DNA from 4 places in the Brevibacillus ruminantium genome. Region 4 is predicted to be linked to each of the others. Evidence: riboswitches for the same ligand, from Rfam matches in the RefSeq annotation. Region 4 holds a riboswitch; each other region holds the start of a gene.
The links. Region 4 has a riboswitch for lysine ahead of dapD (2,3,4,5-tetrahydropyridine-2,6-dicarboxylate N-acetyltransferase). Riboswitches for the same ligand answer to the same signal wherever they lie in the genome.

Region 1 (2,200 bases), 1.9 Mb from region 4:
GAACGACGCACGACACCTTAATATCTGATGTCGAGACCATTTTGATCGTGATCTCCTGTTCGGCCAGCACGCGGAACATCTCGGCGGCAACCCCTGGGTTGTTCACCATGCCCGCTCCCACGATAGATACCTTGGTCAGTCCTTCCTCGTAGTCCACTTTGTCAAAGCCAAGCTCAGTCTGATTGGCCGCCAAAGTGTTCAAAGCTTTTTGCAGGTCGCTTCCGGCGACGGTGAACGAGATGTTCGTCACGTCAGCGTCATAGGAGCTTTGGATAATAATATCCACGTTTACCTGATTGTCTGCCAGCGTATTGAAGAGGCGTGACAAGGTTCCTACGCGTGCCGGCATGCCTACAACCGTCACTTTTGCCACATCTTCATCATGGGCAACCCCGCTAACTACTCTTCCTGTTTCCATGTTGGCTACCTCCTCTACGTACGTACCTTCTTCTGTCGAAAAGCTGGAGCGGACGACAAGCCGCACTTTATATTTTTTGGCTGCTTCCACGGAGCGGGGATGCAGGACACCCGCCCCCAGATTAGCCAGTTCAAGCATTTCATCATATGAGATGCTGTCCAGCTTTTGCGCCGCCGGAACGACGCGCGGGTCAGCCGTATAGACCCCAGCCACATCGGTGCAGATTTCGCACCAATCTGCTTGCAGTCCCGCGGCCAGTGCAACGGCTGAGGTGTCCGAGCCACCGCGTCCCAGTGTTGTCACTTCCCCTTCGTCACTGATCCCTTGGAACCCGGCTACGATCACAACCCGGCCCCTCGCCAGTTCTTTCTGGATGCGCTCCGCCTGAACCTCTTTGATCCGCGCCCGGCCATGGATCGATTCTGTCACAACTCCTGCCTGCCAGCCCGTCAGAGAAATGGCGTCATACCCGCGCTGATGCAGCGCCATCGCCAGGAGGGAAATTGACACCTGTTCTCCGGTTGCCAGCAGCATATCCATCTCGCGCTCTGATGGATACGGAGATATCTGTTTCGCCATGTCTACCAGAACATCTGTCGATTTGCCCATCGCGGAGACGACGATCACCATATCATGACCCGCTTCTTTATATTCAACAATCCGATCTGCCACTTTAAAAATACGCTCAACAGTTCCAACGGAGGTGCCTCCGTATTTTTGCACGACCAACCCCATGCGGCTTCTCTCCCTTTTCCTAAAAGACGGTTGTCTCTCTTCGATAATGTGTCCGATAATGCGTCCATCGAACAAACGCCATTCATGTATCAGTTTTCCTATTAAAAAAGCAACGACGAGGATATAACCTGCCGTTGCCTATTCATCCGTAGACAATATCGGTTCCTCCTTCCCTGGACTACGCGAGCCGAAGCTGGCTTGGACATGACAGGACATACCCTGTCTCAAAAGCACGCTGCAGGCTCGTGAGATAGCTCTCCATCTGACAGTAGGGGATACTGCACAGATGACAGTCCTGTATTTGTTCAACACAGGCCCAGCACGAAAGAGAGCGGGTCTCTCTTTGTACTTCGGCGAATCCCCCTTTCCACTGCCCGTCAGCGATGCCCGATCTCAGGGAGGTACTCATGGTTTTCGCGCCTCTACCTCACTCCATAAGGGAAGTGAGGCTACTATTCTGTTTGAAAGGGATTATAACACGCATGCTCCTGGTGTTCAAATAGTATTTTGAAGATTCGCTACGTATCCAGACCCCTGAGGTGAGCAAGTATCTCCCGGGCCAGCTTGTCTCCAATCCCCACCTGACGGAAATCCTCCACAGTGGCCTCCTTCATTTTTTTCAGAGAGCCAAAATGCTGGAACAGAAGCTTGCGCCGTTTCTCTCCGATGCCGGGAATCTCGTCCAGTTGGGAAGAGAGGAGTGTCTTGGTGCGGGATTGCCGGTGAAAGGTGATGGCAAAGCGGTGCACCTCATCCTGCACGCGCTGGAGCAGGTAAAATTCGTAGCTGTCCCGCCTAAGCTCAACCGGCTCAGGAGGATTTCCATAAAGAAGCTGGGCCGTCTTGTGCTTGTCATCTTTCGCCAGACCGCATACCGGGATATAGAGCCCCAGCTCATTTTCCAGCACGTCCATGGCCGCACTGATCTGCCCTTTTCCGCCGTCGATGACAATCAGGTCGGGGAGTGGCTGGTCTTCTTTCAACAGGCGGGTGTACCGGCGGCGCACGACTTCGCGCATCGATCCGTAATCATCCGGCCCCTCGACG
Region 2 (2,200 bases), 2.1 Mb from region 4:
GGAGGTATCCTTGATATTGATGACAAATTGATTTCCCGTAGCAGGCAGAATATTGCGAATCACTTGTGGCAATACGACATTCAGCATCGTTTGCACGTGATTCATCCCAATCGCATGAGCAGCTTCAAATTGTCCTTTTTCAATGGAAATGATCCCGCCGCGAACAATTTCGGCCATGTACGCACCTGTATTGATGGAAACGATAAAGACGGCTGCCAAAATCCGGTCCATATCCACGCCAAATGCCAAAGCCGAACCGTAATAGATGACCATCGCCTGGACAATCATCGGCGTTCCCCGGAAAAATTCGATATACACGGAAAGCAGGGCGTTTACTACTTTGAGAATCGCTTTTTTTACTCCACGTTCCGGCACGGGTATCGTGCGGATCAGTCCGATCAGCAGTCCAATCAAAGCACCCAGCATTGTTCCGACTAAAGCAATGAGCAGGGTCATTCCCGCTCCGCGAAGGAACATGGGCCAGTTTTCGGAAATGATTTTTACAACCCAGTCAACGCTCATCATTTTCCTCCATTCGCTCTGCCTGTTTACAGTCATAAAACCGACTGCATACAAGATGCAGCCGGTTTTCCGATCCGATTAATTTGCTGCTGGTTGATTTTTGATAGCAGCATCCATGATGTTCGTACGTTCTTCCTCAGAAATCCCTTTCAAAATTTCATTGATTTTTTGTGTATATTCACTGTCTTTTTTCAGGCCAACCGCAATGGCGGTGTCATCTTCTGAGGTCGTGAAGCCATCCGTAAACTCGACCATGGCAAAGTTCGGGTTGGCAGAAGAAGCACTGACGGCTTCCGGACGCTCGGAGACGTATCCATCAATCATGCCGGACTCGAGCGCCACGCGCATTGCCGGGAAGTTGTCCATCGCCGGCTCCTGGACGACACCTTGAATCTGATTGATGACAGAGTAATGGAAGGTGTTCAGTTGAGCCGTTACTTTTGCGCCTTTGAAATCCTGGATCGACGTCGCGCCTTCGTATTTTCCGCCTTTTTTCACGACCATGACCAGGTTGGATTTATAGTAGTTGTCAGAGAAATCGATGGTTTGTTTCCGTTCTGCGGTTGGTGACATCCCGGCGATGATCGCATCAATTTTGCCGGAAGTGAGTGCAGGGACGAGTCCATCCCATTCCGTTTTCACGATCACCAATTTTTTGCCGAGACCTTCAGCCAGTTTCTTCGCGATTTCTACATCGTAACCGCCTGCATATTCGGCATTGCCGTCGATTTTCACAGCACCGTTGGCATCATTCATTTGCGTCCAGTTGAATGGAGCATATCCTGCTTCCATCCCCACCTTAAAGGTTCCTTCGTCTGTTGCAGCGGATTGTGTTGGGTTGCTTGTCCCACAGCCAGCGACCAACAGCATGGCAGATAGGAACAGAGCGATAAAGGGTGAATGTTTTTTCATATTACTTATCTCCTTTTGTTTTGTCGTTTTTGGGAGCTTTATGAAAGCAAAAAGCGACCTGAGATAAACTCAGGTCGCACTAATTACATAGTTGCCCAACATACCTCTCTTTTCCCATATGAGATAGCACAACTCAATAAATCAGGTCATTTATTGAGACAGTCCTGCAGCTCTTAACTGCAGACCCAGCAAGTAATACCGAGAAATATTACAAGCTTCGGCGACATTTCCTTCTCCTTAGCATCACTGCCTTCTCAAACTCCGTCTAAGGACTGTTAAATATCGCACCTCTACCTCACTGTTTCAAGTGAGGTCTTATTCAATTCTGTTTTTGAGTTTACAATGTTATGTTAATTCTGTCAACCTGGGACTATTTTCACGGCTGTCAATTCTATCATTTCTGCTTTGAAACCAGACATCCTTAAACGGCACCCAGCCGAGCGCATTGAGCGTCACGCCGCTTAGCGCGGGATGATACGTTGCGCTTTCATGCCGATGGTACAGGAAATAGACGGCGCTCTCCTGTTTGAGCTGATCCTCCAAGGCGAGGAGGCGGGCAATCCGCTTCTCCGCTGCCGCCTCTTGCATAATGCCGGGCATCTGCTGGCGCACAGTCTCACACAACTCTGTTGACAAGTATCGGCTCAGCAGACTCTTCGGTGAGAGATACATCTCATGCAGAAACAGCTCCCGATTGTCATCTGTCACCTGGTAATAAAGGATCAGGTCAGCCTTCTCCAGATAGGCGGCGGAAGCAAACTCTTGA
Region 3 (2,200 bases), 2.4 Mb from region 4:
GCAGGGCGTTTACAGGCACGCCGCGCTTGTTCAGTCTGGCGAAGAGCTTGGGAGCCTTTCCTTCTTTGGCAAGCACGTACAGCATCCGCGTGGAGGCGTACATACCGGAGTTGCCCGCTGAGAGAACCGAGGTCAGGATGACCGCATTCATCACCGAGGCAGCAAAGGCAAAGCCCGCTTTTTCAAAGACCAGAGTAAACGGACTGACGGCGATATCGGCAATGTCGCTGTGGACCAGGTTGGGATTGTCAGAAGGAATCAGCAAACCGATAATGAAGATGGCAAAAATATAGAACAGCAGGATGCGCCAGAAAATTTGCTTGACGGCTTTCGGGATGTTGCGCGCCGGATCTTCGCTTTCCCCTGCCGCTATCCCGACCAGCTCCGTTCCCTGGAAGGAAAAGCCGGCAATCATAAAGACGCCGAGAATGGCCATAAAGCCGCCGTTAAACGGGGCGTCACCTTTGGTAAAATTGCTGAAGCCGACCGCTTCACCGCCCATGATTCCAAAAATCATCAGCGTGCCGACGATGATAAAGATGATGACGGTGCTTACCTTGATCAGGGAAAACCAGAACTCGGATTCCCCGTAACCTTTTACGGAAAGCATATTCAAACCAAACATCAGAACGAGAAAAAGGGCGCTCCACAGCATCGACGGAGTGTGGGGGAACCAGTATTTCATAATCAGCGCGCCGGCTGAAAGCTCGACAGCGATGGTAATGGCCCAGTTGTACCAGTAGTTCCAGCCCAGCGCAAAGCCGAGAGACGGATCGATGAACCTGGCTGCATAGGTGCTGAAGGAACCGGAGACGGGCATGAAAGCGGCCATCTCACCGAGGCTCGTCATCAGGAAGTAAACCATCAGGCTGATGGCCAGATAAGCGACCAGTGCGCCGCCAGGTCCCGCGGAGTGGATAGAGCCGCCGCTGGCCAGGAAAAGACCGGTGCCGATGGAGCCGCCGATCGCGATCATGGTCAGATGCCGGGCTTTTAACCCGCGCTGCAATTGATCTGAAGACATAAGAGGGAAGCACGACCTTTCTGTATTTATTTAGAAGGAAGGCCGGAAATCAAAAATACCGCCACAAGCCAATAACGGCATAAGGGCGGTATCATCCAATCCCCATCAAGCCTTCACGGAAGATAGCACAACACGTTTGCCGGCAAACAAACGTGACAGTTCTGTCCCTTTCGAGTACAGCCCCAGCCCGTGCACACAGAGAACGCGCAAACAGACTTCGGCAGCTTTTCCTTCTTCTGCATTCATGGATCTTCTCTGGATCTCGTGCAGAATAATATAAAAGCCGCGACCTCTATCCTCATCGTGGAGATGAGGATATATAGTATGAAAATATGTTATGGTTCAAGTATATGGATTTATGCCAGAATTTCAATAGTGATTTTGTGGCAGGCAGGCAAACCAGGTTGTAACAGATTGTTTCAAAACCATTATCCATATGAGTCTTTATTCATGGTAAAATAGTACCATAATAAGGAATTTTGTCTCCAATAGCGCAATCGATCAGAAGCATACATACAACGAAACTTTGGAAAGAGGTGGACCGATGGTAAAAGGGAGCATCCAACGTCTGTTCCTGATGTGCCTGGTATTTTTAATTGGTTGGACGAGCTTCTCGCCCCAGTGGACGGACAATACGGCCTTTGCCGCAGTAGATCGAAAAAATGACCCTTTGAACGGGGACTGGTCCAAGCCGTACGAAGTAAAATACGATACGGCCGAGGCTGACCTGATGGTGCGGGTTGGCGATATCGACAATCTGGGGATGGGATGGCCGGACGGTTATGATCCGTTTTCAGGGAAAAGCACCCCTGCCCCCTACCCGAGAGTGATTCACCAGTCCACGGACCCCCAAGGGACTGACCAGCTAATGGTCATCAGCTCGTTTCGCTATCCATCTCTCGCGGGTGCAAGAGACGCGGATACCATAGCGGATGGCTACACGCGCTCCAATACCTATAGCAAAGGGGCCAACCCGGTCGTTCCCGTCAAAATTACGTTTGATACGAGAAACACTCCGATTGAAGGCGCCATCCTTCAGATGTTCATCAATGATTACCAGCCGCAGAAATATCCGGGGCGCGTCAAGTATACAGCCGAGCTGAACGGCGTGCGGGCACCGTTTCTGGAGAATATCATCAACTCGCTGAATCAGCACGGACCGGTTGGAAAGCTGAT
Region 4 (2,200 bases):
TCAGCTTAATCGCTGCCTCTGTCGCTTCGGCACCGGAGTTGGTAAAGAAGACTTTTCCCGGAATGGTTCGTTCAATCAGTCTTTGCGCCAGCTTGATCGCCGGCGGATTGAGAAATACGTTGGAAATATGGAGAAAACTCTCGCCTTGTTCCCGCAGTGCCCGGAGGATGCGGGGATGCGAATGGCCCAGGATGTTAACAGCAAGTCCGGTGAAAAGGTCCAGGTATCCCTTTCCATCGGTGTCATAAAGATAATTGCCTTCCCCTTTGGCGATCGCGATCGGCAGTCTTTTATATGTGGAGACGATGTAATGTTCATCAAGAGAACGCCAGTCCATGCCTATCTCTCCCTTAGAGTTGTCGCAGCTCCAGCTTGATCTCTGTCTTGGAGCGTGTCTTTTCATCGATCTGTTTAATAATGCGGGCTGGTGTGCCAGCAACCACGACGTTCGGCGGTACATCCTCGATAACGATGGCTCCTGCTGCTACCACAGAACCTTTTCCGACGCGAATGCCTTCCAAAATGACAGCATTGGCCCCGACGACCACATCGTCTTCGATGACCACAGGCAGAGCGGATGGCGGTTCGATTACACCTGCGATGACCGCACCCGCTCCAATATGGCAGTTTTTACCAATCGTGCCGCGACCGCCAACGACGACGTTCATGTCGATCATGGTGCCTTCACCGATGACGGCTCCGATATTAATCGATGCCCCCATCATAATAACCGCATTGTTTCCGATACTTACCTGCTCCCGGATAATCGCGCCCGGCTCGATTCTCGCCTGGATGTTCTTCGTATCCAGCAGAGGGATGGCCGAGTTGCGACGGTCGTTTTCCACCACGTAATCCGCAATTTTGTCTGCGTGCTGTTCCAATACGGGCTGGATTTCCTTCCATTCTCCGAAGACGACACCCGTTCCGCCGCTGATAAACGCCTTGGAGCTGGGACCGAAATCAATGCTGTCCACTTCCCCCTTGATATAGACCTTCACCGGTGTCTTTTTCTCGCTCTTCTGGATATACGAGATAATTTCGTTTGCATTCATCATGTCCATAGCAGTTCTCCTCCACAGTTGAAAATGAATGTAAAAAAGCAATGAGTGCAGACGCTATACTCATTGCTTTTGATACCAGGCAAGCAATCGTAAATAGCGCTCCACGAAAGAGTATACTTCCGTGACAGGATGACCATTGTTCACGGGCATCCCAGTTCTGCCGCCGACGGGAATGCGGTCAGAACTTCGGCGCTTTGGCCTTTCCTTCTTTTCCGTTTCCCCAACGTTGATGAAAAGAAATACTGATCCGCAGCGCTCCTCTATTTAGAAGACAATATGAAGTTATTTCCCTTTTACTTTTTGTACTGTAACAGATTCCAAACCTCGTGACAACTGTTGATTCATTCCGAATTACAGTTTTCTTAATTCCTCGCTCCCATGCCGAGAAACCTTTCCCTATTTCCTCTTTCCAAGTGCCTTCATACATGATAAACTGTCCATCCTGTCCATTTTTCCATACGAGGAGGTCCTCCGTGATGTATGAAGCATCCTCTTTTACCATGCGACCCTTACGCATCAGCGATGCACCTGCCATGCTTGCGCTCCGCCTGAGAAACCAGCACTTTTTACAGCCATTTGAGCCAATTCGGCCCGCTTCCTTTTTCACACTGGAAGAACAGGCCCGCCAATTGGAAGAGGCAGAGCGGTGCTTTCTTCATGGTACCGGGTATTCCTTTGGCATCTTTGCAAAAGAAAGCGGCATCCTGATCGGGCGGGTAAACCTCTCCAATGTGTCTCGCGGTGCTTGGCAAAACGCCACACTGGGCTATTTGCTTGATCAAAGCTACAACGGCCAAGGGATTATGACGGAAGCAGTCGGTCAGGTCGTTCGGTTTGCCTTTACGGAAGGCCAGCTTCATCGGGTACAGGCTGCTGTCATGCCTCATAACCTGGGCTCGATCAAGGTCTTGTTGAAAAACGGCTTCAGACAGGAAGGGCTCTCCCTTCGATACCTGCAAATCAACGGAGTGTGGGAGGATCACCTGATTTTTGCACGAACGGCCGAGGAGTAAGAGGCACAGACGATCTCTGCTTCTCGCATGGGCGGTCCAGAATGCCACGTGATCTGTCCCACCTCAAGTCCGTTTCGGTGATTTTTTCTGGAGAAAGTACTGTGTTCGCAGACACTCCTTGGCATA

Region 1: another riboswitch for lysine. It lies ahead of NDK47_RS19060 (aspartate kinase); the one in region 4 lies ahead of dapD (2,3,4,5-tetrahydropyridine-2,6-dicarboxylate N-acetyltransferase).
Region 2: another riboswitch for lysine. It lies ahead of NDK47_RS26960 (transporter substrate-binding domain-containing protein); the one in region 4 lies ahead of dapD (2,3,4,5-tetrahydropyridine-2,6-dicarboxylate N-acetyltransferase).
Region 3: another riboswitch for lysine. It lies ahead of NDK47_RS21425 (amino acid permease); the one in region 4 lies ahead of dapD (2,3,4,5-tetrahydropyridine-2,6-dicarboxylate N-acetyltransferase).

What each region holds. Positions count from the first base shown of each region.
Region 1 is NZ_CP098755.1:3,830,956-3,833,155, forward strand. Features, by position in the region: gene NDK47_RS19060 (aspartate kinase) at 1-1,153, opposite strand, end outside; lysine riboswitch at 1,397-1,586, opposite strand; gene uvrC (excinuclease ABC subunit UvrC) at 1,672-2,200, opposite strand, start outside.
Region 2 is NZ_CP098755.1:5,513,423-5,515,622, forward strand. Features, by position in the region: gene NDK47_RS26955 (amino acid ABC transporter permease) at 1-522, opposite strand, end outside; gene NDK47_RS26960 (transporter substrate-binding domain-containing protein) at 601-1,434, opposite strand; lysine riboswitch at 1,551-1,735, opposite strand; gene NDK47_RS26965 (ABC transporter substrate-binding protein) at 1,780-2,200, opposite strand, start outside.
Region 3 is NZ_CP098755.1:4,362,188-4,364,387, reverse strand. Features, by position in the region: gene NDK47_RS21425 (amino acid permease) at 1-1,024, opposite strand, end outside; lysine riboswitch at 1,140-1,327, opposite strand; gene NDK47_RS21420 (cadherin-like beta sandwich domain-containing protein) at 1,569-2,200, shown strand, end outside.
Region 4 is NZ_CP098755.1:1,958,932-1,961,131, reverse strand. Features, by position in the region: gene NDK47_RS09570 (aspartate aminotransferase family protein) at 1-337, opposite strand, end outside; gene dapD (2,3,4,5-tetrahydropyridine-2,6-dicarboxylate N-acetyltransferase) at 351-1,061, opposite strand; lysine riboswitch at 1,148-1,332, opposite strand; gene NDK47_RS09560 (GNAT family N-acetyltransferase) at 1,538-2,074, shown strand.